One region of the Pseudochelatococcus sp. B33 genome, then DNA from elsewhere that is predicted to be linked to it. Evidence: predicted binding sites of a transcription regulator. Region 1 holds the regulator's gene; each other region holds the start of a gene.
What was found. Region 1 encodes PhoB, which activates phosphate uptake and scavenging genes when phosphate is short. Its sites were predicted from a motif close to TGTCATNNANCTGTCAT; they were not measured.
Positions count from the first base shown of each region.

Region 2: a site for PhoB is predicted at 4,274-4,290, ahead of phnC (phosphonate ABC transporter ATP-binding protein). Genes of this name have one in related genera too.
Region 3: a site for PhoB is predicted at 2,975-2,991, ahead of ACUSIJ_RS28510 (alkaline phosphatase). Genes of this name have one in related genera too.
Region 4: a site for PhoB is predicted at 4,341-4,357, ahead of ACUSIJ_RS07150 (RNA degradosome polyphosphate kinase). Genes of this name have one in related genera too.

Region 1 is NZ_JBSEFH010000023.1:41,078-48,328, forward strand. Features, by position in the region: gene pstS (phosphate ABC transporter substrate-binding protein PstS) at 1-129, shown strand, start outside; gene pstC (phosphate ABC transporter permease subunit PstC) at 355-1,347, shown strand; gene pstA (phosphate ABC transporter permease PstA) at 1,350-2,189, shown strand; gene pstB (phosphate ABC transporter ATP-binding protein PstB) at 2,186-2,995, shown strand; gene phoU (phosphate signaling complex protein PhoU) at 3,056-3,766, shown strand; gene phoB (phosphate regulon transcriptional regulator PhoB) at 3,891-4,592, shown strand; gene ACUSIJ_RS22375 (GcrA family cell cycle regulator) at 4,713-5,315, opposite strand; gene ACUSIJ_RS22380 (acetylornithine transaminase) at 6,022-7,230, shown strand; gene argF (ornithine carbamoyltransferase) at 7,227-7,251, shown strand, end outside.
Region 2 is NZ_JBSEFH010000013.1:112,981-120,231, forward strand. Features, by position in the region: gene ACUSIJ_RS15825 (carbon-phosphorus lyase complex subunit PhnI) at 1-470, shown strand, start outside; gene ACUSIJ_RS15830 (alpha-D-ribose 1-methylphosphonate 5-phosphate C-P-lyase PhnJ) at 467-1,381, shown strand; gene ACUSIJ_RS15835 (ATP-binding cassette domain-containing protein) at 1,378-2,205, shown strand; gene ACUSIJ_RS15840 (phosphonate C-P lyase system protein PhnL) at 2,217-2,963, shown strand; gene ACUSIJ_RS15845 (alpha-D-ribose 1-methylphosphonate 5-triphosphate diphosphatase) at 2,950-4,122, shown strand; gene phnC (phosphonate ABC transporter ATP-binding protein) at 4,372-5,214, shown strand; gene phnD (phosphonate ABC transporter substrate-binding protein) at 5,267-6,181, shown strand; gene phnE (phosphonate ABC transporter, permease protein PhnE) at 6,241-7,152, shown strand; gene phnE (phosphonate ABC transporter, permease protein PhnE) at 7,149-7,251, shown strand, end outside.
Region 3 is NZ_JBSEFH010000045.1:15,615-22,865, forward strand. Features, by position in the region: gene ACUSIJ_RS28495 (extracellular solute-binding protein) at 1-387, opposite strand, end outside; gene ACUSIJ_RS28500 (ABC transporter ATP-binding protein) at 384-1,454, opposite strand; gene ACUSIJ_RS28505 (ABC transporter permease) at 1,451-2,239, opposite strand; gene ACUSIJ_RS28510 (alkaline phosphatase) at 3,085-4,833, shown strand; gene ACUSIJ_RS28515 (hypothetical protein) at 5,007-5,486, shown strand; gene ACUSIJ_RS28520 (ABC transporter ATP-binding protein) at 5,486-6,229, shown strand; gene ACUSIJ_RS28525 (FtsX-like permease family protein) at 6,226-7,251, shown strand, end outside.
Region 4 is NZ_JBSEFH010000005.1:166,299-173,549, forward strand. Features, by position in the region: gene rnd (ribonuclease D) at 1-388, shown strand, start outside; gene ppx (exopolyphosphatase) at 444-1,964, opposite strand; gene ACUSIJ_RS07150 (RNA degradosome polyphosphate kinase) at 2,047-4,320, opposite strand; gene ACUSIJ_RS07155 (hypothetical protein) at 4,433-5,227, opposite strand; gene ACUSIJ_RS07160 (AI-2E family transporter) at 5,220-6,329, opposite strand; gene ACUSIJ_RS07165 (CDP-alcohol phosphatidyltransferase family protein) at 6,588-7,145, opposite strand.

The DNA.
Region 1 (7,251 bases):
CTGAAGTTCTTCGACTGGGCGTATGCCAAGGGCGCTCCCTATGCGGACGAGCTCGCCTACATTCCGCTGCCCGACAGCCTGACGGACCGAATCCGCGCGGCGTGGGCGGCCGAGGTGAAAACCAACTGAGCTGCCGCTCGTCCCGGCGGCAGGTTCGTGACATTGACGAGCCGATGATATAGGGGGGTGCCATCGGAGCGCCCCGTTTTTGCCCGCTCGTCGCACTGGCCTCAGGCCTTTGCCACGGCTCCCGCCGCCGGATCTGTCGCGCCTTCCGCCCGACAGGGGCCGCATGCGGCGGCGCTGTCGTGCGGCGGGCCGACGAGTGCTTTTTTCGCGCACAGGCAAAGAGTTATGGCCGACGTTGCAATCAAGGACGTATCCCACGCTGGCGATGGGATAGGGAACCGTTCGCGGATCCTGGACAAGTTCAGGCGGGGGGACAGGTTCTTCTTCTATCTGACCCGAACCGCAGCGCTTCTGGTGCTGGGACTGCTGTTCGCCATCGTCGTGTCGCTCGCATACGGCGCGTGGCCGGCGCTCAGCCATTTCGGGTTCAATTTCTTCGTGTCCCAGTCGTGGGACGCCAATGCCGAGGAGTTCGGCGCGCTGGCGACGATCTACGGCACGCTGGTGACGTCGCTGATCGCCATGCTGATCGCCGTGCCCGTGGGGCTCGGGATCGCGGTCTTCCTCACCGAGCTGTGCCCGCCGATCCTGCGCCGGCCCATCGGCATCGCGATCGAACTGCTCGCCGGCATTCCGTCGATCATCTACGGCATCTGGGGCTTTTTCGTCTTCGCTCCGTTCCTGCAGCAGACGCTGCAGCCGTTCCTGATCTCGCTGTTTGGCCCGGTGCCGGTCCTCAACGCGGTTTTCGCGGGTCCGCCCTACGGGCTTGGCACGCTCACCGCCGGCCTCATCCTGGCGATCATGGTGCTGCCCTTCGTCGCCTCGGTGTCGCGCGACGTGTTCGAGACGGTGCCGCCCGTGATGAAGGAGGCTGCCTACGGCCTCGGCTGCACGACCTGGGAAGTGGTGCGCAGCGTCGTCATCCCGCACACCCGCGCGGGCCTCGTCGGCGGTGTGATGCTCGCGCTCGGCCGCGCGCTGGGCGAGACGATGGCGGTGACTTTCGTCATCGGCAACGCCAAGCAGATCTCGGCCTCCATCCTGCAGCCCGGCACGACCATATCGGCGACGATCGCGCTCGAATACGCCGAGGCTTCCGAGGGGCTCTACCGTTCGTCGCTGGTGGCGCTGGGCCTGATCCTCTTCATCATCAGCTTCATCGTCCTGGCGGCAGCGCGGCTGATGCTGGCGCGCCTCAACAAGCTGGAGGGCTGACCATGGCGCTCTACGCCGCGCGCAGGCGCTCCAATCGCATCGCCATGAGCCTTTGCACGGTCGCGGCCCTGTTCGGCATGCTCTGGCTGGTGCTCATTCTCGCGGTGCTTGTCTGGCAGGGGCTGGCCGGGCTGTCGCCGCACGTGTTCACGGAGATCACGCCGAGCATCGGCAGCACGGGGGGCGGCCTGCTCAACGCCATCATCGGCTCGCTGATGATGGTGTTCTTCGCCGTGCTCATCGGCACGCCGCTCGGGCTTCTGGCCGGCACGTACATGGCGGAATACGGCCGCTATGAAAAGCTGACGAACGTCGTGCGCTTCATCAACGACATCCTGCTGTCGGCGCCGTCGATCGTCATCGGCCTGTTCATCTACGAAATCCTGGTCGCGCCGTTCGGCACCTTCTCGGGCTGGGCGGGCTCGGCGGCGCTCGCCGTCATCGTGATCCCGGTCGTGGTGCGCACCACCGAGGACATGCTGCTGCTCGTGCCGAACCAGTTGCGCGAGGCGGCGGCGGCGCTCGGGTTGCCTCGGTCCATCATCATCAGGCAGGTCGCCTACAAGGCGGCGCTTGCGGGGATCGTCACCGGCGTGCTGCTGGCGGTGGCGCGCATCAGCGGCGAGACGGCACCGCTGCTGTTCACCGCGCTCAGCAACAACTTTTTTTCGACTTCGATGTCACAGCCGATCGCCAGCCTGCCGGTCGTGATCTACAACTTCACCAAGACGCCTGACGAGAACATGCAGCAGCTTGCGTGGACGGGCGCCCTGTTGATCACCTTCACGGTTCTCGCGATGAGCATCGCGGCTCGGGCTCTCTCCACGAGGAGGACGAAATGACAATCCAGACCGCCACGTCCCCCGGGCCGCCGGCGATCCCCGCGGGCCCGCTCACCGAAAAGGTCTCGGTCCGCAACCTCAAGTTCTACTACGGCAGCAACCTGGCGCTGAAGAACATCAACCTGCCGTTGTACGACCGGATCGTCACGGCCTTCATCGGCCCGTCGGGTTGCGGCAAGTCCACGCTTCTGCGCGTGCTCAACCGCATGTACGACCTCTATCCCGGCCAGCGGGCCGAGGGCGAGGTGATGGTCGACGGCCGCAACGTGCTCGATCCCGGCCAGGACGTCAACGCGCTGCGCGCGAAGGTGGGCATGGTGTTCCAGAAGCCGACGCCGTTCCCGATGACGATCTACGAGAACATCGCGTTCGGCGTCCGCCTTTACGAGAGCCTGAACAAGGCGGAAATGGACGAGCGGGTCGAGTCCTCCCTGCGCCGCGCCGCGCTGTGGGAGGAGGTGAAGGACAAGCTGAACGTCTCCGGCCAGAGCCTTTCGGGCGGGCAGCAGCAGCGTCTATGCATCGCGCGCACCGTCGCGGTGAAGCCGGAGGTGATCCTGTTCGACGAGCCCTGCTCGGCGCTCGATCCGATTTCCACCTCGAAGGTGGAGGAACTGATCGACGAATTGCGCGAGGACTACACGATCGCCATCGTCACGCATAATATGCAGCAGGCGGCGCGCGTGTCTCAGTTCACAGCGTTCATGTATCTCGGCGAGCTGGTGGAATTCGCGGAAACGACGAAGATCTTCACCGCGCCGAACGATAAGCGGACGCAGGATTATATCACCGGCCGTTTCGGCTGATCGCTGGGATCGGGCGGCGGGGTGCTGTCCATTCTGGCCTTTTGAACGGGATGTGTGGTCATGCCTGAGCATATCGTGACGTCATTCGATGCCGATCTCGAACTCTTGCGCAGCAAGATCGCCGAGATGGGCGGCATCGCGGAGAAAATGCTGGACGATTCGACGCGTGCGCTGGTGCGCCGCGACGTCGCGCTCGCGCGCCAGGTCATCGATGCGGATGCGAGGCTCGACGGCCTGCAGCACGAAATCGAGGAACACGCGGTCGCGACCATCGCCCGGCGCCAGCCGGTGGCCATCGACCTGCGCGACCTCGTGTCCGCCATTCGCGTGGCCGGCGACGTGGAGCGCATCGGGGATCTCGCCAAGAACACCTCCAAGCGCGTGCTCGCCATCAGCAACGAGGCCCATCCGGCCAAGATCGTCGGCGGCGTTCAGCACATGAGCGACCTCGTGCAGGCGCAGCTCAAGGACGTGCTCGACGCCTACGCCCAGCGCGACGAGCAGAAGGCGCTCGATGTCTGGAACCGGGACGACCGCATCGACGCGCTCTACAATTCGGTCTTCCGCGAGCTTCTGACGTATATGATGGAAGATACGCGCAACATCACCTTTTGCACGCATCTGCTGTTCCTGGCGAAGAACATAGAGCGCATCGGCGACCACACCACCAATATCGCCGAGACCATCTATTACCTCACCACCGGCGAGACGCTGTCGGGCGAGCGCCCCAAGGGCGACACGACGAGCTTCGCGACGGCGGAAAAGCTATGATCGCGGTCGGCCGAGCCGGCTGACGCGCAAAACCATGTTTCCTTCTCCGATGTCCGGAGGGTATGCAGATCTTTGAACACGTGATGTCTCGCGCCCCTGCGAGCGGTATAACGAGGATCTTATGGTGGGACCGCGCATATTGATCGTCGAGGACGAAGAACCGCTGGCGCTGCTGCTGCGCTACAATCTGGAAGCCGAGGGCTATTCTGTCGATAGCGTGGCGCGTGGCGACGAGGCCGAGATACGCCTGAGGGAACAGGTTCCGGACCTCGTGCTGCTCGACTGGATGCTGCCGGGGCTTTCCGGCATCGAGCTGTGCCGGCGGGTGCGCGCCCGGGGCGATACGGAGCGGCTGCCGATCATCATGCTCACCGCCCGCGGCGACGAGGGCGAGCGGGTGAGGGGGCTTGCCACCGGCGCCGACGACTATGTCGTCAAGCCGTTTTCGGTGCCGGAGCTGCTCGCGCGTGTCCGGGCGCTGCTGCGGCGCACGAAACCCGGCCATGTCGCCACCCTGCTGCTCGCCGGCGACATCGAGCTCGACCGCGAGACGCGCCGTGTGCGCCGCAACGGCCGCGAGCTGCATCTGGGGCCGACCGAATTCAAGCTGCTCGAATTTCTGATGCAGAGCCCGGGACGTGTCTTCACCCGCGAGCAACTGCTCGACGGCGTCTGGGGGCACGACGTCTATATCGACGAGCGCACCGTCGACGTCCACGTGGGACGTCTGCGCAAGGCGATCAACCGTCCGCGCAGTCCCGATCCGATCCGCACCGTTCGCGGCGCGGGCTATGCCTTCGACGAGACGTTTGCCCGCGCCGAATAGGCGGGGCCGTGGCCGCCGGCGCCGCTTCTGCCGGTGCGGTGTCCGCTGAAACGGCAAAGCCTCCCAAGTTCCTCGGGAGGCTTTCTCTATCTCGGCAGTGATGTCGTCGGGCCGACCTGCTCAGGCCCGCTTGCGGTCCCGCCGGCGTTCGAGAACCGGCTGATAGGCGATGCCGGCGTGGTGCGCGCAATAGGGCATACCCGTCACCGAGCGTGCGCCGCAGAAGCGGAAGCTCGGCGAGGTCGGGTCGCCCACCGGCCAGCGGCACATATATTCTCGCAGGTCCATGATGGTGACGCGCTCGGAGAGCGGCACAACGACGCTTTCCCGCGCTGCCGGCACCACCTGCGGAGCGATTTGAGGCACCGCCTGCGGAACGACTTTGGCGACGACATCCTCGGCCGGCCCGGCAACCGCACGAGCGGCGGCGAGGGCGGTATTGCCGAACGTCTGGGCCTGCGGCGGGGGGTCGGCTGGCGGGACGGCGGGAGCCCGGGGGGCGGGCGTGACCGCCGCCGGGGCCTTGCGCACCGGGCGAGGGGTCGCGGCCACCGGAGCCTTGGCGCGTCCGGACAGTCCGAGACGATGAACCTTGCCGATGACCGCATTGCGGCTCACGCCGCCGATCTCCGTCGCGATCTGGCTGGCGCTCAGGCCATCGCTCCAGAGTTTACGCAGTTGCTCGACACGTTCATCAGTCCAGGTATTACCAGGATCGCTCATCATCATGCTCCATTCCACCCCGCGTCGCACGGAATCCTCCATCCCGCCCCAAACGGCAGATCGCCGGGCGCAACGTTCACCTGAGAGGAAACGCTGGGTAGGAGGCAGCCAAACGACATCTCGTGGCCGTCACCCGGGAAACTACAATATGGCGCGACTCTCCTGCAAGAGTCGCGCATGCTTTCGCATGCATTTTCCCACAGGAGAAGTCGTAAACAATTCTTTGACAGCGCAGAAATTGCTGTGAATGCGGGCAATTTCAAGGCGCGGAGGCGACGATCGCGCAAAAAATCCCGCCCGAAACCTCCTGGGGGACGGATTTCGTTCCGGTTTTCGGCCTGCCGGCCGATATCGGCGGATCGCCGCCCGCCGGCAGGGCGGCGGCTGCGGCCTTTGCGCGCAGTGCTGCCCTTGCGGGGAATGCCACCATCCTGCCGCGCGGCTCAGATTCAACTTGAAACTGCCTGCCGCGGCCGCTAAGTTATACAACATGCCGTCCCGTGGGGCGGCTTTTTCCATTGCGCCGTTCGCATTCGCCGGGCTCTGATGGGTGCTTGCCCTCCGGTCTTCCGTCCCGGCTCCCGAACCCGGTGCCGATCCGGTTTCCCGATCCCCGGCCCGGATCGTTTGCGGCGGATGCGTGCCACGCCGGGGCGTGCCGCGTGCGTGGCGCGCGTGCCGCTCTCACGTTCTGGAGTAACAAGCTGTGACGTCGCCGATTTTGCCGACCTATGCGCGGGCCGATGTTGTATTCGAGAAGGGCGAGGGTGTCTGGCTCGAGGCGCGCGGCGGCGAACGATATCTCGACCTCGGCTCCGGCATCGGCGTCAATGCGCTCGGCTACTCTCACCCGCATCTCCTGGCGGCGCTCGAGGAGCAGGCGCACAAGCTCTGGCACGTATCGAACCTGTTCCGGATACCCGCAGCCGAGACGCTGGCCCAGCGCCTCGTCGACGCGAGCTTCGCCGATACGGTGTTCTTCACCAATTCGGGCGCGGAGGCGCTGGAGGCCGCCATCAAGACGGCACGCAAGTATCAGGCCGTCAGCGGCCATCCGGAGCGTTTCCGCCTCATCACCTTCGAGGGCGCGTTCCACGGGCGCACGCTGGCGACCATCGCCGCCGGCGGGCAACAGAAGTATATCGAGGGCTTCGGTCCGAAGGTCGAGGGGTTCGACCAGGTGCCGCTGGGCGACTGGGAGGCGCTTGCCGCCGCCATCACGCCCGAGACGGCGGGCATCCTGATCGAGCCCGTGCAGGGCGAGGGCGGCATCCGCCCGGTTCCGCCGGCCGACCTGCGCCGCCTGCGCCAGATCGCCGACGATCACGGGCTGCTGCTGCTGCTCGACGAGGTGCAGTGCGGCATCGGCCGCACGGGCAAGCTCTTCGCCCATGAGTGGGCCGGCATCCGCCCCGACATCGTCGCGATCGCCAAGGGCATCGGCGGCGGCTTTCCGCTCGGGGCGATGCTCGCGACCGCGGAGGCCGCCAAGGGCATGACGCTCGGCACCCATGGCACGACTTTCGGCGGCAATCCGCTGGCGACGACGGTGGGCAACGCCGTGCTCGACATCATTCTCGCGCCGGGCTTTCTGGAGGACGTGCAGGCGCGCTCCGGGCTGCTGCGCCAGCGGCTGGCGCAGTTGAAGGACAGTCATCCCGACGTGATCGAGGAGGTGCGCGGCGAGGGGCTGATGCTCGGGCTGAAGCTCAAGGTGCCGAACGGCGAATTCGTCAAGCGGGCGCTGGAGCGGCGGCTGGTGACGATCGCGGCGGGCGAGAATGTCGTGCGCCTGCTGCCGCCGCTGATCATCAGCGAGGACGAGATCGGCGCGGCGATCAACGGGCTCGATGCCGTCGCCGCCTCGTTCGATGCGCCCCATGAGGTGGAAAAGACAGAAAGTAACCCAGAATGACGCAGGGCAGCGCAGCATTGG
Region 2 (7,251 bases), on a different contig from region 1:
CGGTGCACCCGACGGTCAACGAATTGCGTCTCGCCGAGGCCCCGGTCAGGATGCGCCATCCGCGCGGCACCGTCTTCAGCGCCGGGCGCGTGCGCGTCAGCCAGACGGAGGTGATCTCCAAGGCGGGCGGCGACCTGCAGCTCGGATTTGCCGCCACCTTCGGCTGGAACGAGGTGAAGGTGATTGCCGCCGCGACGCTGGATCTGGCCTCGAGCCAGCCCGATCCGCATCCGGCCTCGAATGAGGAATTCGTGCTCTACCACACCGAGGCGGTCGAAAGCTCCGGTTTCTGCGTGCACTTCAAGCTTCCCCACTATGTCACTTTCCAGTCCCACCTCGACGCGCTGCGTCGCGTCAAGGCGGACCGGCAGCAGGCCGTCGCCGTCGCCGCCCAAGGAGACGATCACCAGGATGATCACCAGGACGATCACCAGGACGATCACCATGAAACGAGCGAGGCCGCGCTGTGAAACTTCGTGAACTGACCAGGCCGTGGTCCGCCTTCAGCTACGGCTTTCTCGACGAATCCGCGAAACGGGAAATCCGCCGCCGTATCCTCAAGGCCATCGCGGTGCCGGGCTATCAGGTGCCCTATGCCAGCCGCGAGGTACCGATCGCGCGCGGGTGGGGGACCGGCGGGCTGCAGGTGACGCTGACGCTCCTGAAGCCGGGCGCGGTCGTCAAGGTGATCGACCAGGGCGCCGACGATTCCGTCAACGCCACCAGCATCCGCAAGTTCGTCAGCCGTGTCGGCGGGATTGTCGAAACCGAGGATACGACGCAGGCGACGCTCATCCAGTCGCGCCATCGCGTTCCCGAGGAAAAGCTGCACGAGGATCAGATCCTCGTGCTGCAGGTGCCTAATCCGGAGCCACTGCGCCCGGTCCAGCCGGATATGTCCGTGGCCCGCGAGATGCACGCTGACGCCGATTACGGCCAGCTATGGCTGATCCTGTACGAGCAGCTCGTCAGGTCGGGCAGGATCATGCAGGGCTCGAGCTATCCGAGCATGGTCAACGGCCGCCATGTCATGACGCCTTCGCCGATCCCGCGCTGGGACGTGCCGAAGCTCAACCGGGCGGATCACCTGACGATCCTGTCGGCGGGACGCGAAAAGCGCATCTACGCCGTGCCGCCCTATACCAGCGTCGAACCGCTGGTGTTCGACGACGTGCCCTATCGCGTCGAGGACCATCAGGACAAGACCTGCTGGCGCAGCGGCGTCAAGGGATACTTCATGAACGAACTGCCGCAGGAAGACGGCTCTTCCCTTTACGAGCTCTCCGACAGCCATTTCGGCATCAAGCATATCCGCAAGGCGGAAGGGGGGGAGATCGAGATCGGAGAGACCTGGTACAAGAACGGAAGGATGGCCCGATGACTGCTTTTGGTGTGGTTGCGCCGAGGGGTGTCGAGCGCCAGCCGCCGCGGCTGATGCAGACCAGACCGATCCTGACGATGCGCGCCGTCGCGCGGCGCTATGGCGATGTGCAGGCGCTCGCCGATGTCGACGTCACCGTCTATCCGGGGGAGGTTCTCGGTATCGTCGGTGAATCCGGTTCGGGCAAGTCCACCCTGCTCAGGATGATGAATCTGGAGGATACGCCGGACGCCGGCACCTACCATCTGGCGCTTGCCGGCCACGAGGGCTGCAACCTCTTCACCCTCGACCGCTTCCGGAGGCGGATGCTGCGTGCGATCCACATCGGCATCGTCTACCAGAATCCGCATCTCGGATTGAGGATGAGACATACCAGCAGCGGCAACGTCGCCGAGCGGCTGCTGATCGCCGGGAAACGCAATTTCGGCGAACTGCGCCAGCGCGCGCGCGAGGCGCTGGAGGCATCGGAATTTCCGATCGCACGCATGGACGCGCGGCCGACGACGCTCTCCGGCGGCATGCAGCAGCGTGTGCAGCTCGCCAAGGCCATCGCGCTCGAACCAGCGGTGTTGCTGCTCGACGAGCCGACCACCGGCCTCGACGTCAGCGTTCAGGCGCTCGTCCTCGACACGCTGAAACGGCTGCAGCGTGAACGCGCCATCACCATGGTCCTCGTGTCCCACGACCTCGGCGTCATACGCACGATGGCCGATCGCGTCATGGTGATGCGCCGCGGCGAGGTGGTCGAGGAAGGGCTTGCGGATCAGATCTTCCAGGACCCCCAGCACGAATACACGCAACAGCTCGTGCACGCCAAGCTCTGAGGGAGAGCGCCATGAACATCCACGCCTCCACGGGACGCCCGCCCGCACCGGTGCTGCGCGTCGAAGGGCTTTCCAAGCAGTTCGACATGCACCACCTGAAGCGCACCCTGTTTGCCTTCGACAATATCGATTTCCGGCTCGACGAGGGCGAGTTCATTCTGCTCACGGGTGAGAACGGTGCGGGCAAGTCGACGCTGTTGCGCACGCTCTATCGCTCCTACTTGCCGCAGGCCGGCCATGCCTATTATCATACGCACGAAGGCGTGATCGACCTCGCCGCGGCCGCCGACGTCGATATCGCCGTATTGCGCCGGCGCGAAATAGGCTTCGTGACGCAGTTCCTCAATGCCCGTCCGCGTGTGGCGGCCGAGGAGATCGTCGCCGAGCCGCTACGGCTCGCCGGCACGCCCCATGCCGAGGCCCTGACGCAGGCGCGCCGATGGCTGACGGCCTTCGGCGTCAAGCCGCAGCTCTGGCCGGCCTATCCTTCCACCTTTTCCGGCGGGGAGCAGCAAAAGGTCAATCTCGCCCGTGCCCTGATCCTACCGCAGCGTCTGCTGCTGCTCGACGAGCCGACGGCGTCGCTCGACCGCACCGCGCGCCGGGCGCTGGTCGCGCGGCTGGCGGAACTCAAGGCGTCCGGCGTGGCGATGATCGGCGTCTTTCACCATCCGGAAGACGTCGCCGGACTGATCGACCGGGAAATCAAGCTGGAAACCATAGGGATCGCAGATGAGGCGGACGATGTGGCTGAGTGACTTCGAAATCGTGCTGGCAGACCGCGTCATCAAGCGCGGCGCCGTGAGAATCGAGGACGGATGGATCGCCGAAATCCGGGAAGCGCCGGTGGCGGGCGCGGATTTCACCGGTGGCGGACGGCTGCTGCTGCCGGGCTTCATCGACATGCATGGCGACATGATCGAGAAGGAGGTCGAGCCGCGACCGAATGTCCGCATGCCGCTCGAACTCGGCATCTATGAACTCGACAAGCGGCTGGCGACCAGCGGCGTCACCACCGCCTACGCGGCGCTTTCCTTCAACGCCGGCAACATTCAGGGCCACATCCGCTCGGAAGACAATACGCGCTGGCTGATCGAGACCCTGACGGCGATGAAGGGCGAGCTGCTCGTGGACCATCGCGTCCACGCGCGTTTCGAGATCACGTTCCCCCGCGCGCGGGGGGTTGTCGAGACGCTCCTGAAGCAGGGCGCGCTCGATCTGATCTCGCTGATGGACCATACCCCCGGCCAGGGCCAGTATCGCGACATCGAAAAGCACATCGCCTATATAGCGGCGGCGCGGAAGATCAGCACGGCCGAGGCGGCCGAAATCGTCAGCAGGCGCATCGCCCAGCGGGAAGAGGCCGGTGACAGCCTGGAGGCAGTGCGCGGACTTGTCGGCCTCGCGCGCGAGCACGGCGTCGTCCTCGCGTCCCATGACGACGACAGCGCCGAGAAGGTCGCACTGCTGCATGGGCTGGGTGTTGCGATCAGCGAGTTTCCCGTGACGATCGAGGCGGCTGTCGAGGCGCGGCGCCTCGGCCTGGCGACCGCCATGGGGGCGCCGAACGCCCTGCGCGGCCTTTCGTATTCCGGCAATCTTTCGGCGCGTGAAGCCTTCGCCGCCGGCCTGCTCGACATTCTCGCCAGCGACTATCATCCGCCGGCGATCCTGCCGGCGGTGCTCGCCCTCGGCGAGACGGCTTCCGGTGGCCTGCCCGCGGCAGCGGCGCTGGCGAGCGCCAACCCGGCCGCGGCTCTCGGCCTTTCGGATCGCGGCCGGATCGGGGAGGGACTGAGAGCAGATCTCGTCATCGCCGAAAGGGGCCGCATACCCCGCGTGCGGGCAACCCTCAGGGAAGGGCGGCCCATCTGGTCGGACGGGGCCGTCGGCCCCCTGCCCACGGCACCCGCCTGACAATGGCGGGCGGGTACGGGCCGGCGCGATCCACCTCTGCCCCCTTTTTGCTGATTATTTATTCCGCAAATAATGTAAACATCCGCTTATAGCGAATGAATTTCTGTGAAATCCAATCATACTATTAGTAGTGACATAGTTTTAATAATTCTGTCATCGATCTCATATATATTTATCAGCAAATGAAAAATTTTAATTCCCAAATTAAATTTGGGAGGATGCGCCTTTTAATCAAATGAGGTCGAGTATATGCTTGAGCTGTGTTCCCTGAAGAAGACATTCGGGCATACGAATGCCGTTGATGACGTTACGCTGAAGGTCGAGGCCGGTCAGATGGTCGGCGTCATCGGACGCAGCGGGGCGGGAAAGTCGACGCTGCTCAGGCTGATCAACCGTCTGGTCGAGCCCTCGAACGGGAGCATCCTGTTCGGCGGGCGCGACGTCACCAGGCTCAGGGGGCGGGAGCTGCGCCTCTGGCGGGCGTCCTGCGCCATGATCTTCCAGCAGTTCAACCTCGTGGAGCGGCTGGACGTTCTCACCAATGTCCTGATCGGCCGCGTTGCCCATCAAAATCCCTTGTCGACGCTGGTGCGGCGCTTCGGCAAGGAGGAGACGGCCATGGCGGTGCAGGCGCTCGACCGCCTCGGCATGCTGCCCCAGGCGCTGCAAAGGGCAGGGACCCTCTCCGGCGGCCAGCAACAGCGCGTCGCCATCGCCAAGGCGCTGGTGCAGCAGCCGCAGATCATGCTCGCCGACGAACCGATTGCGTCGCTCGATCCGGCCAACGCGACCCGCGTCATGGAAGCGCTGCGCAAGATCAACCGCGAGGACGGCATCACCGTGCTCGTCAACCTGCACACGCTCGACACGGCCCGCGCCTATTGCGACCATATCGTCGGGATGCGTGCCGGCCGTCTCGTCTTCGAAGGCGCGCCCGAAGAACTGACGCAGGAACGGCTGAAGGACATCTACGGCATCGACGGCGCGCTGGACGAGTCCGTCACCTCGACGGCCATCGCGCCCCGGCCCGTCGCGTCCCAGCCCATGGCACCCTCTGGCATCGACCGCGGCTTGCAGACGGCGGTGGCCTGACCCGCTTCCGGCTCCGGCAATAGTACCGGCCGGGACTACAATCTGGAGACCTATGATGAAGAACGTCCTCTTGACCGTGGCCGTGACGGCCACGCTTGCCCTTGCCGGGCCCGCCCACGCGCAGGACTGGAAGGAGAACTACAAGACCATCCGCTTCGGCATCCTCTCGGGCGAGAACGAGAAGGACCGGATCAAACGGCATGAGAAATTCGAGGCCTATCTCGAAAAGCAGCTCGGTGTCGACGTTGAAATCTTCACCGCCGGCAATTACGACGGCGTCGTTCAAGCGATCGCCGCTGACCAGATCGAATTCGCCGAGTTCGGCTCGTCCTCCTATGCTGCGGCCTGGACTGAAACCCAGGGCGGCGTCGAGCCGATTCTCGCGGAAGTGAACGCAGAAGGCTCGAGCGGCTATTTTTCCGTCGTCACCGTACGCTGCGATTCCGGCTACAAGTCGATCGAAGACCTGAAAGGCAAGGTTCTCGCCTTCGCCGATCCGGACTCCACCTCGGGTTATGCCGTACCTTTCTTCAATCTGCTGCAGCAGGGCTACGATCCCAATACCTACTTTTCCGCCATCCCCTTCTCCGGCTCGCATGAAACGGGTGTGATGGGCGTCTACAACAAGCAGTATGACGCATCCGCCACCTCCATCCGCAGCCAGGCTGCCGGCACCCCGCAGAACATGGTGGAGAAAGGCATGGTCCCCGCCGATTCCATTTGCTGGATCTGGACTTCACCGGAAATCACCAACGGTCCGGTCACCGCCCGCAAGAACCTGCCGGCCGAGCTGATCGAAGCCGTCAAGATTGCCATCAGGGACCTGCCGAAGAACGACCCGGAAGCCTTCGAGGAAAAAATGGGTGGAAGGAGCGACGCCGTCGGCTATGTGGATGTCAATCACGATCGTTACCAGTGGATCGTCGACATGCGTGAATGGCTGCGCGAGCAGCGCCGCAAGGGCTGAGGCTCGATCGAGCGACGCCGGCTCTGCCCGGCGTCGCCTGTCTACCGGAATCAAGCGCCATGTCTTCGATCGCCCAAACAGCTGTTTTCGAGACGGAATATGCGCAGGCGCGCAAAAGCGCCCGCCGCGCTCAGGTCGTCGGCGTGCTCGCCGTTGCGGGCGCCACGCTCATATCGGCCTATATCGGCGGTTTCTTCGACTCCATGCCGGTCACGCTCGCTTCCGGCGAGCGTGTGTCCATGCCCAAATTGTGGGCGGGCTTGCCGCGGCTCGGTGAATATCTGGCCAAGACGATCCCGACGCTGCGTCTTGAAAGTCTCGGCTCCGACCTTGCCGCCTGGTTCTGGCGCTGGAAGCTGTGGTTCGCGCTGCTCGGCGAGACTGTGCTGATCGCCTATGCGGCGACCGTTCTTGCCGTCTTCGGTGGCTTCATCATGAGTTTTCTGGCCGCACGCAATCTCAGCCCCGATCCGTGGCTGTGCTTCCTTGTGCGCCGCTATCTCGAAATCATCCGCACCGTGCCGGATCTGGTCTGGGCGCTGATCTTCGTCTTCTGCCTCGGCGTCGGGCCGTTGGCCGGCGTGCTGGCGATCGCGCTCCATGCAACCGGTTCGCTCGGCAAGCTCTATTCGGAAGCCAACGAGAATATCGACATGCGGCCGCTGGAAGGCATCAAGGCATCGGGTGGCAGCTGGCTGCAGCAGATGCGCTACGGCGCCGTGCCGCAGGTCATTCCCAATATTATCAGCTATACCCTGCTGCGCTTCGAGATCAACGTCCGTTCCTCCTCGATCATCGGCTATGTCGGCGCCGGCGGTCTCGGCCAGGAAATCCGCACCGCCATGTCGTTGCAGGAGTATACGGACCTCTCGGCACTGTTCGTCATCATCCTCGCCACCGTGATGATCATAGACTTCGCCAGCGAGAAGCTGCGCCACTGGATCATCGGCCTTTCGGAGCACTGGACATGACCGACGTTTCTCCCGCCACCGGCAAGGATCCCGTCGATGCGGCAAGGCTGAAACTTCCGGCCGCCTTCCACAGGCCGCTCTCCGGGCGCATCATGCGCC
Region 3 (7,251 bases), on a different contig from region 1:
CAGGCGGTCGAAGTTCACCGGCTCGTAGCCCTCCACCACGTCGGCCTTGACGGCGTCGAGGGCGGAACCGGCGAAGTAATAGGCCGTGTCGGCCTGCGGGCGGTTGCGCGCCTTCTCCAGCGCCACCACGGTCGCGGCCGAGCCGAGGTCGTTGTAGACGATCTCGACGCCCGGATAACGCGCCGTGAACGCCTTGAACTGGCCGGCCCAGTTGGCCCAGGTCGGGCCGGTGTCGAAGGACACCACGAGGCCCTCTTTCTGCGCGGCTTCGTAAAGCGCCCGTTCGCCCGGATAGTATTCCTCGCCCTCGAAGGCGAAGGCGGGAGCCGTAAGGCCTAGCACCATTGCGGCCGCCGCGACGCGTGTCATCAATTGCCGTCTGTTCATGTCGGTGATCCTTGAGATGAGGGAGTGAAATCCGCCGGCGGGAGCAGCCGCACGGCGTCAGCCGGGATCGACACCCAGTCGATCGGGCCGCGCTCGTGTGTCTCCAGCCGGATGAGGCCGCCGTCGACGGCAAGGTCGATGCGGCGGATGGGGCCGAGATAGCGGTCGGTGGCGAGCTGCCCCCGGAAGTGGCCGGGCGGCGTCGTGCCGTCCGGCGCGGCAACCGGCACGATCCGCTCCGGGCGCACCAGCACCGTCACCGCCTCGCCCACGGCGCGCTCCTGCGTCCGGCAGGCTAGGGCGCCGATCGCGGTCTCGACGCGGTCCGCGCCCGCGACCGTGCCCGGCCACAGGTTGGACTGGCCGACGAAGGCGGCGACGCGCGCATCCGCCGGCGTCTCGTAGAGCTCGTGCGGCGTGCCGACCTGGATGAGCCGCCCCTCGTGCATCACCACGACCCGGTCGGCGATGGAGAGCGCTTCCTCCTGATCGTGCGTCACCAGCAGAGTGGCGATGCCGGCCGCGCGCTGCACACGCCGGATCTCGTCGCGCATGCCGATCCGCAAGCCCGCGTCGAGCGCCGAGAGCGGCTCGTCGAGCAGCAGGCCGCGCGGCTCGAACACCAGCGCGCGCGCCAGCGCCACGCGCTGCTGCTGCCCGCCCGAAATCTCCGCCGGGTACGCGTCGGCGCGCCCCTGCATGCCGACGCGCGCGAGCATGTCCGTGGCCCGGGCGCGGCGCTCGGCGCGCGACAGGCCGCGCACCTTGAGCGGATAGGCGACGTTCTCCCACAGCCGCATGTGCGGAAACAGCGCGTAGTTCTGGAACACGACCCCGAGCCGGCGCGCCTCGGGCGCCAGATCGCCCACGTCCTGCCCGTCGATCAGGATGCGCCCGCTCGCGGGCTTCACGAACCCGGCGAGAAGCCGCAGGATGGTCGACTTGCCCGAGCCCGACGCGCCGATGATGGCGACGAGCTCGCCGCGCGCGATCGAGAGCGAGACGTCGAACACGCCGGCCGCACTGCCGGGATAGGTGAAGGACACGTTCTCGTAGGCGAGCGTCATGCGGCAGGCTCCGCCCGTTCCGTGCCGGCAAGCCGCGAGGCCGCGCCGCTGGCGATCGATGCGGCGACGGCGAGCACCAGCAGCACCACCGTTGCCGCGCAGGCGAAGCCGGTCGCCCCGTAGAAGGCCTGCAGCAGGACCACGGGATAGGTGCGCGACAGGAAGCCGGCGACGAGGTTCGAGAGCTGGAACTCGCCGATGGAGAGCGCAGCGACGGTGAGCAGCGCTGACAGCAGGCTCGGGCGCAGCAGCGGCAGCGTCACGTCGCGCAGGCGGGCCGCGAAGGAGGCGCCGAGCGTCGCCGCCGCGTATTCGTATTCATCGAGGCCCAGCTGGTCCATGTCCGCCACCAGCGCCGTCACCGTATAGGGCAGGGTGAGCACCACGTGCCCCGCCGCCAGCAGCCAGAAGCTGCCGAGCCACGGCAGCGCGTCGGACGAGAACACGAGGATGAAGCCGAAGGCGAGCACCAGCTCCGGCACCGCGACGGGCATCAGCGTGACGAGCCTTGCGGCGAACCGCACGCCGCCGCGCGCGCCCGCGTGGATGGCGTAGGCGAGCGGCAGGCCGATCAGCACGTTGAGCAGGCAGGTGACGGCCACGACCTGCAGACTGGTGACGAAGGCGCGCCGGAAGCTCGGATCGTTCGCCACCTCCAGATACCACCGGAAGGTGAAGCCCGTGGGCAGCAGCGTATTGCTCCAGCTTTCGCCGAAGGAGCCGATCGCGAGCAGCGCCACCGGCGCGGCCAGGAAGACCAGGTAGGCGATTGCAACAATGGGCAATGTCGAGAATCCCGGGATGTCTCAGTCTCGCGGCCTTCGGCCGATGACAGATGTTTCTAGAGGGCGCATGTTATGCTGTCATGACACATGAGCGAAATGTTACAGGTCCGGCCTGTGGATCGGGGTGGAGATCGGGCGAGGAGTCCGGCCGGCCAGGAAAAAACCTGTCGGAAACCAAAAACATCAAGCCGAAGAACCGGTACCGCTTCCGGATAAATCTTATGCAACAACAAAGACATAGCGCGGCGGCGCGATTCGCACCTTCCGCTGCGTGCGCGATAGGGCCGCAGCGCGGCGGACCCGGCCGGGCGGCTCTGTAACTTATACAACACCGATCCGGACACGTCAGTGACCGCGCCGCGGGCGATTCCCCGGATCTGGCGCGCGCTTCGCTCGAAAGCATACGAACGTTTGGAAACAGGGGCTTGCGGCGAGAGCCGGGAGCGGGTCTCCCGTGACAGAAGCTGCCGGCCGCGGATGGCGTTTCAATGGCAGCAAATGATAACAGTATAACATTACATATTCGATGTGCAGATCGTGTTATCGATCCTGTCGCTGACGTTTATGGCCGCGGCGGCATTGGGAATGCTAAGTAACTAATTTTATTGCGAGGAACTAGAATTGAAATAAAATCTGCAACATGGCGGGCATGTTTTCGGCGGACTTGCGATGTGCACGAAGCCGGCGCGCTTCGGACTCCGAATAGCACGATAGGGCGCGGTGTTTATTTATCCCGGTCATCTGACTGACACGCGCGGGTCGTAGGCTCTGCGCGATGTTTGCCGGCGCTTCCCCAATCCGGCGCGGCAGGCTCTATCCGACGCTAGAAACAGGAACATCAGACCATGCGACAGTATTGGCTGGCTATGATGGCTGTTGCCATCGTGCCCGGCGTTGCCGGTGCTCAAACCGTCTACCCGATCGACCGCGCCACGATCCTTTCCGGCTCGCCTTTCGACTTCAAGGTCGAGTTCCCGTCGGTCGTGAACGAGGCTGACGTCAAGGTGCTCGTGAACGGCGAGGATTACGCCTCCGTGTTCGGCAAGAAGGCCGAGTTCGTCGAGAAGGAAGATGGCGCCGAGGCGTCCTCGATCAAGCTCGATGACGCGGTCATCAGCAAGCCCGGCACCTACACCATCGAGGCGAGCGTCGGCAGCCAGCCGGCTAAGTCGGTGACGTGGGAAGTCTACGGCACGGCCAGCCAGCCGGCCGTCAAGAACGTGATCTTCTTCATCGGCGACGGCCTGTCGGTTGCTCACCGCACCGCGGCCCGCATCATGTCGCGCGGCAACACCGAGGGCAAGACGAACGGGCGGCTCAACATCGATCACCTGCCGCACCTCGCCTTCATCGGCACGTCGAGCACCGACTCGATCGCCGCCGACAGCGCCAACACGGCTTCCGCCTACTTCACCGGCCACAAGTCGGCCGTGAACGCGCTCGGCGTCTACGACAGCCGCGCCAAGGATTCGCTCGCCCATCCGAAGCAGGAAACCATCGGTCAGGCCCTGCGCCGCGCCGCGCCGAACAAGCGGCTCGGCATCGTCTCCACCGCCGAAGTCGAGGACGCGACGCCGGCTGCTCTCGTCGCCAACACGCGCCGGCGCGCCGACAAGGACAAGATCGTCGGCATGTTCTTCGACGTGCTTCCCGACGTGCTGCTCGGCGGCGGCTCGGCCTACTTCCTGCCCCAGAGCACGCCGGGCTCCAAGCGCACGGACGACATCGACTACATCGCCAAGTTCCGCGACGAGGGCTTCGCGCTCGCCACCGACCGCGACGAACTGATCAAGGCGGCGTTCGAGACCAACTCCGGCCGTATCCTGGGCCTTTTCCACACCGGCAACATGGACACGCTGCTCGACCGCCAGTTCCTCAAGGGGGGCACGGTCAAGACGTTCCCGAACCAGCCCGGTCTCGTGGACATGACGAAGGCGGCGCTCGACGTGCTGTCGAAGAATCAGGACGGCTTCGTGCTGATGGTCGAGGGCGCTTCCGTCGACAAGATGTCGCACCCGCTCGACTGGGACCGCGCCGTGGTCGAGACCATCGAGCTCGACAACGCCGTCGGCGTTGCCCGCGAGTTCGCCGAGCGCAACCCCGACACGCTGATCATCGTCACCGCCGACCACACCCACGGCGTGTCCCTGATCGGCACCATCGACGACGACAAGCCCGGCGATGAGATGCGCGAGAAAGTTGGCACCTATCAGGACGCCGGCTTCCCCAACTACGAGGACAAGGACGGCGACGGCTATCCGGACCGCATCGACGTGAGCAGGCGTCTCGCCATCTTCGCCAACAACTTCCCGGACTACTACGAGACGTGGCGTCCGAAGCTCGACGGCCCGTTCGTCCCCGCCATCCAGAACGAGAAGGGCGAATACGTCGCCAACGAGCAGTACAAGGACGTGCCCGGCGCGGTGCTGCGCATCGGCAACATTCCGCGCAGCGGCGACACCGGCGTGCATGCGGTCGATGATGTCGTGCTGCAGGCCCAGGGCGCCGGCGCGGAGCGGTTCCAGGGTTATCTCGAGAACTCCGACGTCTACCGGATCGTCGTCGACCTTCTGGCGCTCGGCGTCGAGAAGTAAGCGTCTCGTCCATCGCGATCGGCCCGGGCGGCACCGCTGCCCGGGCTTTGCTCATGAAGGAGCGGGGCATCTGTCACCAAAGGTGAATGATGTTTCTGTATATCATTGCATGGACGACCGGCGCGCCGATCGTCGGCCCGGCGACGCGGCGGGCGGGAGAGTGGAGACTGGAAATGGCTTGTTCTTCGGCGGGGCGCGGCGGCTTGTCGCGCCGTGACATGATGGCGGGCGGTATCGGCGCCGCAGCCGTTGCCGTGCTGGGAACCGGTGCCGCGCGGGCGCGCGACAACGCGCTGACTTTCGAGCAACTTTACGGCAAGATCAGCGTGCTGGGGCTCGAATTCTCCGACCGCGTCAAGGAACTGAAGGGCCAGCAGGTGTCCATGCGCGGTTTCATGGCGCCGCCGCTCAAGGCCGAATCGAATTTCTTCGTGCTGACCAAGATGCCCATGGCGCTGTGCCCGTTCTGCTCGTCCGACGCCGACTGGCCGGACGACATCGTGGTCGTCTATCTGGGCGACAGGCAGACCTTCGTGCAATCGAACCAGACCATCGAGGTGACGGGCACGCTTGAGGTGGGATCGTGGACCGATCCCGAAACCGGCTTCGTCAGCCTGCTGCGGCTCACCGGCGCAAGCTTCAGGACGGTCTGATGGTCGCGCTCCTGCTCTCCGGCGTGAAGGTGACTTTTCCGGGCCTCGAGGCGCCGGTGCTCGATATCGCGGAACTCGCGATCGAACCGGGCGAGACCGTCGCCGTGACCGGGCCGTCGGGCTCGGGCAAGACGACGCTGATCAATGTCATCACCGGGCTGGAGAAGCCGGCGGGCGGGTCGGTGCGCTGGGGCGACACCGATCTGGCGCAGCTCGGCGAATCGCAGCGCGATGCGTGGCGCGCCAAGCACGTCGGGCTGGTGATGCAGGAGTTCCATCTGTTTCCCGGGCTCAGCGCCATCGAGAACGTGCTGCTGCCGGTGCGGTTCCGCGCCTTCTCCGTGCCGTCCGCCGTCCGGGAGCGCGCCGTGGCACTGCTTAACCGCGTCGGCCTCGCGCGGCACGATCAGGATATCGCGACTATGTCGCGCGGCGAGATGCAGCGCGTGGCGGTGGCGCGCGCGCTTCTCGGCCGGCCCGCCGTGCTCGTCGCCGACGAACCCACCGCGAGCCTCGACGCCGCGAGCGGCACGGTGGTCGCCGATCTGCTCGCGGAGCTGGCGCGCGAGGAGAACGCGACGCTGATCGCCGTCACCCACGATCCGCGCCTCGCCTCGTGCCTCGGGCGGCGGCTGTCGCTCGTCGCCGGGCGCATTGTCGAGGATGTGGCGCAGGCCGCGGCTCCTCCCGGCGCCGTGCCACAGGCTGCGCCCGAAACCGTTCACGCACAGGTGACGTCATGATTCCGGTCCGCTTCATTCTGGCCGATCTGCGCCGTCTGTGGGCGGGATCGCTGGTGATCGTGCTCCTCATCGGGCTCGCGACGGCGCTCGGCATCGCCGTCGGCATTCAGGAGCGGGCGCTCAGGCTCGGCAGCGCGCGCGCCGCCGACCGCTTCGACCTCGTCGTCGGCGCGGCCGGGTCCGAGACGCAGCTCGTGCTGAGCTCCGTCTTTCTGCAGGCCGCGCCGCTGACCCTGCTGCCCGGCGGCGTCCTGAAGACACTCGCCGAGGACCCGCGCGTCGAGTGGGCCGCGCCGGTGGGGTTCGGCGATTCGTTCGAGGGCCTGCCGATCGTCGGCACCACCAACGAATTCCTGACCGACAAGGGCCGCCGGCAACTCGCCGAGGGCGAGGAATTCCACCGGCCTACCGACGCGGTGATCGGCGCGCTCGTCGATCTGCGGCAGGGCGACACGATCAAGCCGCTGCACGGGTTGCCCGGCGAAGGCGGACATACCCACGACGAGCTGGCCTATACGGTGGTCGGCCGCCTCGCGTCGACCGGCACGCCGTGGGACCGCGCCATCCTCGTGCCCATCGAAACGGTGTGGAGCATCCACGGCCTGGGCGCCGGGGACGATCACGACCATGATCACGACAACGACCATGATCACGATCATGCCCACGCGGACGAAGACCACGACCACGATCATGACGGCGTTCAGGATCATGCGGCCGAGGACCATCTCGGCCCGCCGTGGCGGGCGGACATTCCCGGCGTCCCGGCGATCATCGTCAAGCCGAAGACCATCGCCAACGCCTACCAGTTGCGGCAGGAATACCGCACGGACACGACGCTCGGCGTGTTTCCGGCCGAGGTGCTGACCCGTCTCTATGCGACGCTCGGCGACGCGCGGCTGGTGCTCACCGCCATCGCCATCGGCACCCAGGCGCTGGTGGGCGCGGCGGTGGTGCTGGTGTCGGTCGTGCACCTCGCCCAGCGCCGCCGCCAGATCGGCGCGCTTCGGGCGCTCGGCGCGCCG
Region 4 (7,251 bases), on a different contig from region 1:
CGAGGCGCTGGGGCGGCTGCGCTCCATCCCGAACGGCTTCGAGCGCTCGCGCGCCGGCGCGGATATCCTCGAGGCGGTGGAGCGGGCGCTGGCGCGCGACCCCGCGAGCCTGCCGGCGCTGGAGCGCCCGCGCGGACGCGCCAACACGGGCGCGGTGCTCGAACTGCTCAAGGTGCTGCTGAAAAGCGTGGCGGAGACGGCCCGCGTCGCACCCAAGATCCTCGCCACCGTGGACGACCTCGAAGCCATCGCCGTGGACGACAACGCGGACGTGCCGGCGCTCCACGGCTGGCGGCGCAACATCTTCGGCGAGCAGGCGCTCAAGCTCAAGCACGGCAAGCTCGCCATCGCCATCGACGGCAACAGGGTGATCCTGATCGAGCGCTAGGCTGAATCGACATTCAGCCCAGGGTGCGATGGAGTGCCCGGAGACGGCGGCCCGGTCAGGCCGCCGATCCGGTCGCGTGGTTCGGCACGGTCACCACGGCCGGGTCGCGGCCGACGATGCGGGCGAGCTGACGCAGCCGGCCCACGAGACGCTCGTTGGCCAGCGGCTCCAGATCGGCGGGCAGCGACAGCACCAGACGATCGCCGCTGCCGACCACCGGTGTGCGCGCCAGCGTGCCGGGCATCGCGGCCGACAGCAGATAGGCGACCCGCATCATGCCGCCGAGAATGCGGGCGCGGTTCAGCATGCGCGGCGTCACCAGCTCCCGCATGCGGGAACTCGCGCCTTCGAGCGACAGCCCCTCGTGCCGGAAGAACGCCGCCAGCGCGATGAACGCCCGGCCCGGATGGTCGACGCCGGTCAGCGAGGCATGCGCGATCAGGCTGAGGCTCTGCTCGCCGCGGTAGTCGGGATGGGCGCGCCAGGCAAGATCGGACAGCAGGCACGCCGCCTCGCGCTGACGGCGTTCGTCCTCGTTCTCGTCGAGATGCAGCGAGGCGCTCAGGCGCGCCGTCCAGTCGATGAGATCCGCCGCATGGGCAGGATTGCGCGACATCAGCCGGTTGAGTTCGGCAGCGCCCGCCAGCAGCGGGTCAATGCGCCGCTCCTGCTCGCCGAGCAGCTCGTACAGCAGCCCTTCGCGCACGCCCAGCGCCGACAGCACGACGGCGCTCGGGCGCCCGCGCCGGATGATCTCGTCGAGCAGCAACGCGCCGTAGCCGAGCAGCGGGCGGCGCGCCTCGGACACGGAATCGATCGATTCGAGCACGTCCGTATCGGCGCGCTCGACGATCTTGCTGAACTCCGCCGCATCCCGCGCCGGGATGGTGTAGCCGTGCATGACGTGCATCGGGTAGGCTTTTTGAGCCATGTGCAGCGCCGCCAGCGCCCGCCACGTGCCGCCGACCGCGTAGAACGCGCGCCCGCGCAGCGCATCGAGCGGCGCGGCTTCGGCGAGTGCGTCGCGGATGACCCGGACCGCTTTCTTGAGCGACCCGCCGGTGACATCCTGCAGCGCGAGGCCGCCGAGCTTGGTGGTGATGCCCTGGGCCACGGTGTTGCCGATGACGTCCACCAGCTCTAGGCTGCCGCCGCCGAGATCGCCGACGACGCCGTCGGCGCGATGGAAGCCCGAGAGAATGCCGTAGGCGGAGAGCTGCGCCTCGCGCCGGCCGGACAGAAGCTCGATCTTGCGGCCGAGGATGCGTTCGGCCTCGGCGATGAAGTCGGGACCGTTGGCCGCGTCGCGCGCGGCCGCCGTGGCGACGATATGGATGGTCTCGACCCTGGCGGCCTCGCACAGCAGGCGGAAGCGCGTCAGCGCCCTCAGCGCCTTGTCCACCGCCTCCTCGGCGAGCCGGCCGGTGGAGACGACCGCGCGGCCGAGGCCGCAGAGCACCTTTTCGTTGAAAAGCTGGGCGGGGGCGCGGCTCAGCGCCTCGTAGATCACGAGGCGGATCGAGTTCGAGCCGATGTCGATGATGGCGACCGGGGCCGTAACGTCCGGTCGCCTCACCGGCTGCGGCCTTTCAGCCGCGCCGGCATCGGATATTGGCGCATCATATGTCCGGAGGCTCCGGTCAACCGTCGCACCCCCCTCAATTGTGCCCTTTGGCGAGGCTGCGAGGGCGAGAGTTCCTGAGAGACTTTCCACGGCCTGACAAACTCGGGTTGGTCATGAAGTAGGCATGGGCGTTGAACGGCTCCTCACCCTCGGCAGGCGTGACGCGCGTGCTCTTCCCATCCGGAAGGATGGTCCAGCTCTGCTCGTTATCGAGCATGTTGGCAAGCATAATCTGGTCAAGAACCTGTTGATGAACCGTGGGATTGGAAATCGGACACATCGCCTCCACGCGCCGGTCGAGGTTGCGCTGCATCAGGTCGGCGGACGAAATATACAGATGCGCCTGCGGGTTAGGCAGTTCCTGGCCGTTGCCGAAGGCGTAGATGCGGCTGTGTTCGAGGAAGCGACCGACGATCGACTTGACGCGGATATTTTCCGACAGGCCGGGAATGCCGGGACGCAGGCAGCAGATGCCGCGCACGACGAGATCGATCTGCACGCCGGCGCGACTCGCGTCGTAGAGCGCGTCGATGATCTCGACGTCGACGAGCGAGTTGCACTTCATCCACACCGAGCCTGGGCGGCCGGCCTTCACGTGCTCGATCTCCTCCTTGAGGTGCTGCAGGATGCGCGGCTTGATGGTGAGCGGCGACACCGCCATGCGCTCCAGCTCCGCGGGCTCCGCATAGCCGGTGATGAAGTTGAAGATGCGGCTGACGTCGCGCGCGATCGCCGGATCGGCGGTGAAGAACGACAGGTCGGTGTAGATGCGCGCCGTGATCGGGTGGTAGTTGCCGGTGCCGACGTGGCAGTAGGTGACGAGCTGGCCGTTCTCGCGGCGCACCACCGACGACAGCTTGGCGTGGGTCTTCAGCTCGATGAAGCCGAACACCACCTGCGCCCCGGCCCGCTCCAGATCGCGCGCCCAGCGGATGTTCGCCTCCTCGTCGAAGCGGGCCTTGAGCTCCACGAGCGCGGTCACCGACTTGCCGGCCTCCGCGGCTTCCGCCAGCGCCTTGACGATAGGCGAGTCCGAGGAGGTGCGGTAGAGCGTCTGCTTGATGGCGACGACGTCCGGATCGCGCGCCGCCTGCTGCAGGAACTGCACCACGACGTCGAACGATTCATAGGGGTGATGGACGATCAGGTCCTTCTCGCGGATCGCCGAGAAGCAGTCGCCGGCGTGCTCGCGGATGCGCTCGGGATAGCGCGGGTTATAGGGCTCGAACTTGAGGTCGGGCCGGTCGAGGCCGACGAGCTGCGACAGCTCGTTGAGCGCCAGCATGCCCGGCGAGATGAAGATCTCGTCCGGCAGCACGTGCAGCTCCTTGGCGACGAACTCGCGCAGGTTGTCGGGCATCGCCCCCTCGAACTCGAGCCGGATGACGACGCCGCGCCGGCGCTGCTTGAGCGCCGATTCGAACAGCCGCACCAGATCCTCCGCCTCTTCCTCGATTTCGAGGTCCGAGTCGCGCACCACGCGGAAGCTGCCCTGCCCCTGCACCGAATAGCCCGGGAACAGGCGGTTGACGAACAGCACCAGCACCTGCTCCAGCACGATGAAGCGCGCGGCGCCGGTCTCGGCGAAGTCCGGCAGCTTGATGAAGCGCTGCACCTTGTTGGGGATGCGGATCAGCGCGTTGAGCGACTTGTTGTCGCTCTGGCGGTGGAGCGCCAGCGCTAGCGAGAAGCCGAGATTGGGGATGAAGGGGAACGGGTGCGCCGGGTCGATGGCGAGCGGCGTCACCACCGGGAAGACATAGTGCAGGAAATAGTCGTCGAGCCAGTTCAGCTCGGCGCGGGTCAGCTCGCTGCTGTCGATGAGCACGATGCCGTTCTCGACGAGCTCCTCGCGCAGCTCCAGCCAGCGCTTCTGCTGGTCGCTGGCGAGCTCGCTCACCTCGGTGCTGATGCGCGCGAGCTGCTCGGCCGGCGACAGCCCGTCCTGGGAGACGACGGAGACGCCCGAGCGCAGCTGCCCGCGCACGCCCGCCACGCGGACCATGAAGAACTCGTCGAGGTTGTTCGCCGAGATGGACAGGAAGCGCAGCTGCTCCAGCAGCGGATGGCGCTTGTTGGAGGCCTCCTCCAGCACGCGCCGGTTGAACTGCAGCCACGACAGCTCGCGGTTGATCAGCCGGTCGGGGGAATGACGCAGGTCAGCGCCCCCGGGGGCGTCGGCGGTCACTTCCGGCGCGTTTTCAACCACTTCTTCCTGCGAATCCAGAGTCGATGCGACTTGCGTCATGGCCAAATCCCCGCGTTGATCTGCGGCGTGCGCGAAAGCCCCGCCAGTGCTTGTATTCATGCCGGTTTTCGCAACGTTGTGCGACAATTCCACGACGAACGGCCGCAAAAAAGAAAGATGCGCCAAAGCCTGGGGCAGAGTCTGACACGACGGCCGGTCGCGGTCCAGCGCCTCACCCCCGCTCGTCGGGGCTCGGGCTCTGCGGCGCGGAAGCCTCCGGTTCCTGATCGCGATCCGGATCGTGCGCCGCCTCCCACCGGTCCAGGACGCCGAGCGCGAAGGTGCGCGTGATCCGCCGGCCGTCGCTGAGCGACTCTCGGTCGAGGAGCTCGACCAGCGCACGCGCGGCGGCGAGAGAGCGCTCCATGCGCCGCGCCAGCGCTTCCACGACGGTGATATCGACCACGAGCTGCCGGTCCGCGAACAGCTTCACCAGCACCGCCCGCAGCAGCGCATCGTCCGGCGCGTCGATGGCGACCGACGGCGACAGCCGCATGCGCGACAGCAGGTCGGGCGTCGCGAGCCCCCATTCGTCGGGGCCTGAGCGCGCGGTCACCAGCATAGACGCTCCCCCGGCAAGGCCCCTGCGCCGCAGCGCGTTGACGAGGTGGAACAGCGCGTGCTCGTCACGCCCGCCCGTATCCGCATTCTCGATGACGACGGCGCCGTGCGCCGCCAGTTCCTCCACGGCCTGTGCCGTCACCGCCTCCACGGGCACGATGCGCGCGCCGGCGCGGCTCGCCCAGATCGCGGCCAGATGCGTCTTGCCGGCGCCCTCGGGGCCGATGAGGCGCAGCAGCGGATCGGGCCACTCCGGCCAGTTGCCGATCATGGAGAACGCCTGCGCGTTGGCAGGGCTGACGAGAAAGTCCTCCGCCGCCAGCCGGGTGTCGACCGGCAGCTCCAGCGGCAGTTGGCGGGGAACCCCCGGCCGCCGTGCGGGCGGGGGCGGACGGCTGTCAGACATCGACGTGGATCCTGGGTCTCGCCTCCTTCTCCGGCCCGCGATAGAGCGAGCTCGACAGATAGAGCTGCAGGGCGAAGCGCGTGAGCACGCCGATGGCCGCCGCGATCGGCACCGCCAGCAGCAGGCCGACGAAGCCGAACATGGAGCCGAACGCCACCAGCGCGAACATCAGCCACACGGGATGCAGCCCGACCGCGTCGCCGACCAGCTTGGGCGACAGGAAGTTGCCCTCCACGAACTGGCCGAACAGGAACACGCCGACGGTGACGGCGACCATCGTCCAGTCGGGCCAGAACTGCACCAGTGCCACGCCGGCCGACAGCACGAAGCCGGTGAAGGAGCCGACATAGGGGATGAACGTGAGCGCCCCGCTGACGAGGCCGATGAGCAGGCCGAAGTTCAGGCCGATGAGGCTGAGCGAGACCGCGTAGAACGTGCCGAGGATGAAGCAGACCAGCGCCTGGCCACGGATGAAGCCGGCGATCGCCTTGTTCATGTCCTTGCCAAGGGCGCGGATGGTGTCGGCGTGGCGGCGCGGCAGCCAGCTGTCGATGGTCGTGACCATCTGCTCCCAGTCGACGAGCAGGTAGAAGGCGACCACCGGCGTGACCACCAGCAGCGCGAACACGCCGATCACCGCCTGCCCGCCCGACCAGACGGACGACGCGAACGTCGCCAGCCATCGCGCCGCCTGGCCGACGAAATCGCTCAGCGACCGCTCGACGTTCGCCAGCGCCTCCGCGCCCCCGATATGCTCGATGAACGGCCCGCCGTACTCTTTCGCCAGCCCCTGCAGATACTGCGCCGTGCCCGGCAGGTTCTGGATCAGCGCGGCGAACTGGTTGACGACCACGGGCAGCAGCAGCACCAGCACCAGAATGAACGCCAGCACGAACAGCAGCAGAATGAGCACGGACGCCGCCAGCCGCCCCATGCCCAGGCGCTCCAGCCGGCTGGCAACGGGATCGAGGATATAGGCGAGCGCCATGCCGGCCACGAAGGGCAGCAGGATTCCGCGCAGCAGATAGAGCGCGACGAGAAGCACCACGAGCGCCACGAGCCAGAAGCGCAACTGCCGTTCGACGGGAGCGAAATCACCCATGTGCGACACCTCAAACAAAGCCCACGGCCACCCGCCAGGGTGCCGCAGTCTCAAGCGAAAGCCCAGAGCGGGTTGCGTAATTGCTGAATCGAGATCTGTTGCGCAACCCGCTCTAATTTCTATAGTTTCCCGCAACTTGCGTTTAATTTGATGCTCAAACGCAAACTGCTTTGGAGCCTGTCAGCCTCTATCCCGGCCCGCGTCCGGATCGTTCCACCGGTGCCATTCTATCGGCACCGCTCCATAGGCGCCATTCTATCAGTCAGCCATATGACGAAGCCACAACGCGAGATAGGCGCCGGCGGAGGCGAGCGTCAGCAGAACCACGGCGATGATCGCCGCCTCGAACACCCAGGGCGCGGACATGGCAAGGCTTCTCCCGAAGCCCGCGCCCTCGACGGCGCAATTGGCCAGCACCAGCGCCGCCAGCCCGATCTGCGCGCCGGTGTTGAGCTTGCTGATCCTGAGGGGGTGGATATCCACAGGCCGTGCCATCAGCCACGAAATCATGATCGCCATCAGGATCAGCACATCGCGCGAGACGACCAGAATCGCCAGCCAGCCGGGCAGCACCCCGGCAATCGAGAGCGAGACGTAGATGGAGACGAGCAACGCCTTGTCGGCGAAGGCGTCGAGATAGGCGCCCAGTTCGCTGCGCATGTTGTAGCGGCGAGCGATGAAGCCGTCGAGACCGTCCGACAGGCCGGCCGTCAGAAACAGCAGAAAGGCGCCGACCCAGGCCTCGGCGTTGATCATCACCACGATCGCCGGCACCAGCAGCAGGCGCAGAATGGTGATGAGGTTGGGAATCGTCATGCGGCGACTTTGCGGCGGCGACTTTGTGAAATGCGTTGGCGAAATGAGTTGACGGAATAGCTTGAATGAACCGGAGACCCCGCACCGGCGGGAAACGACGGCGGCC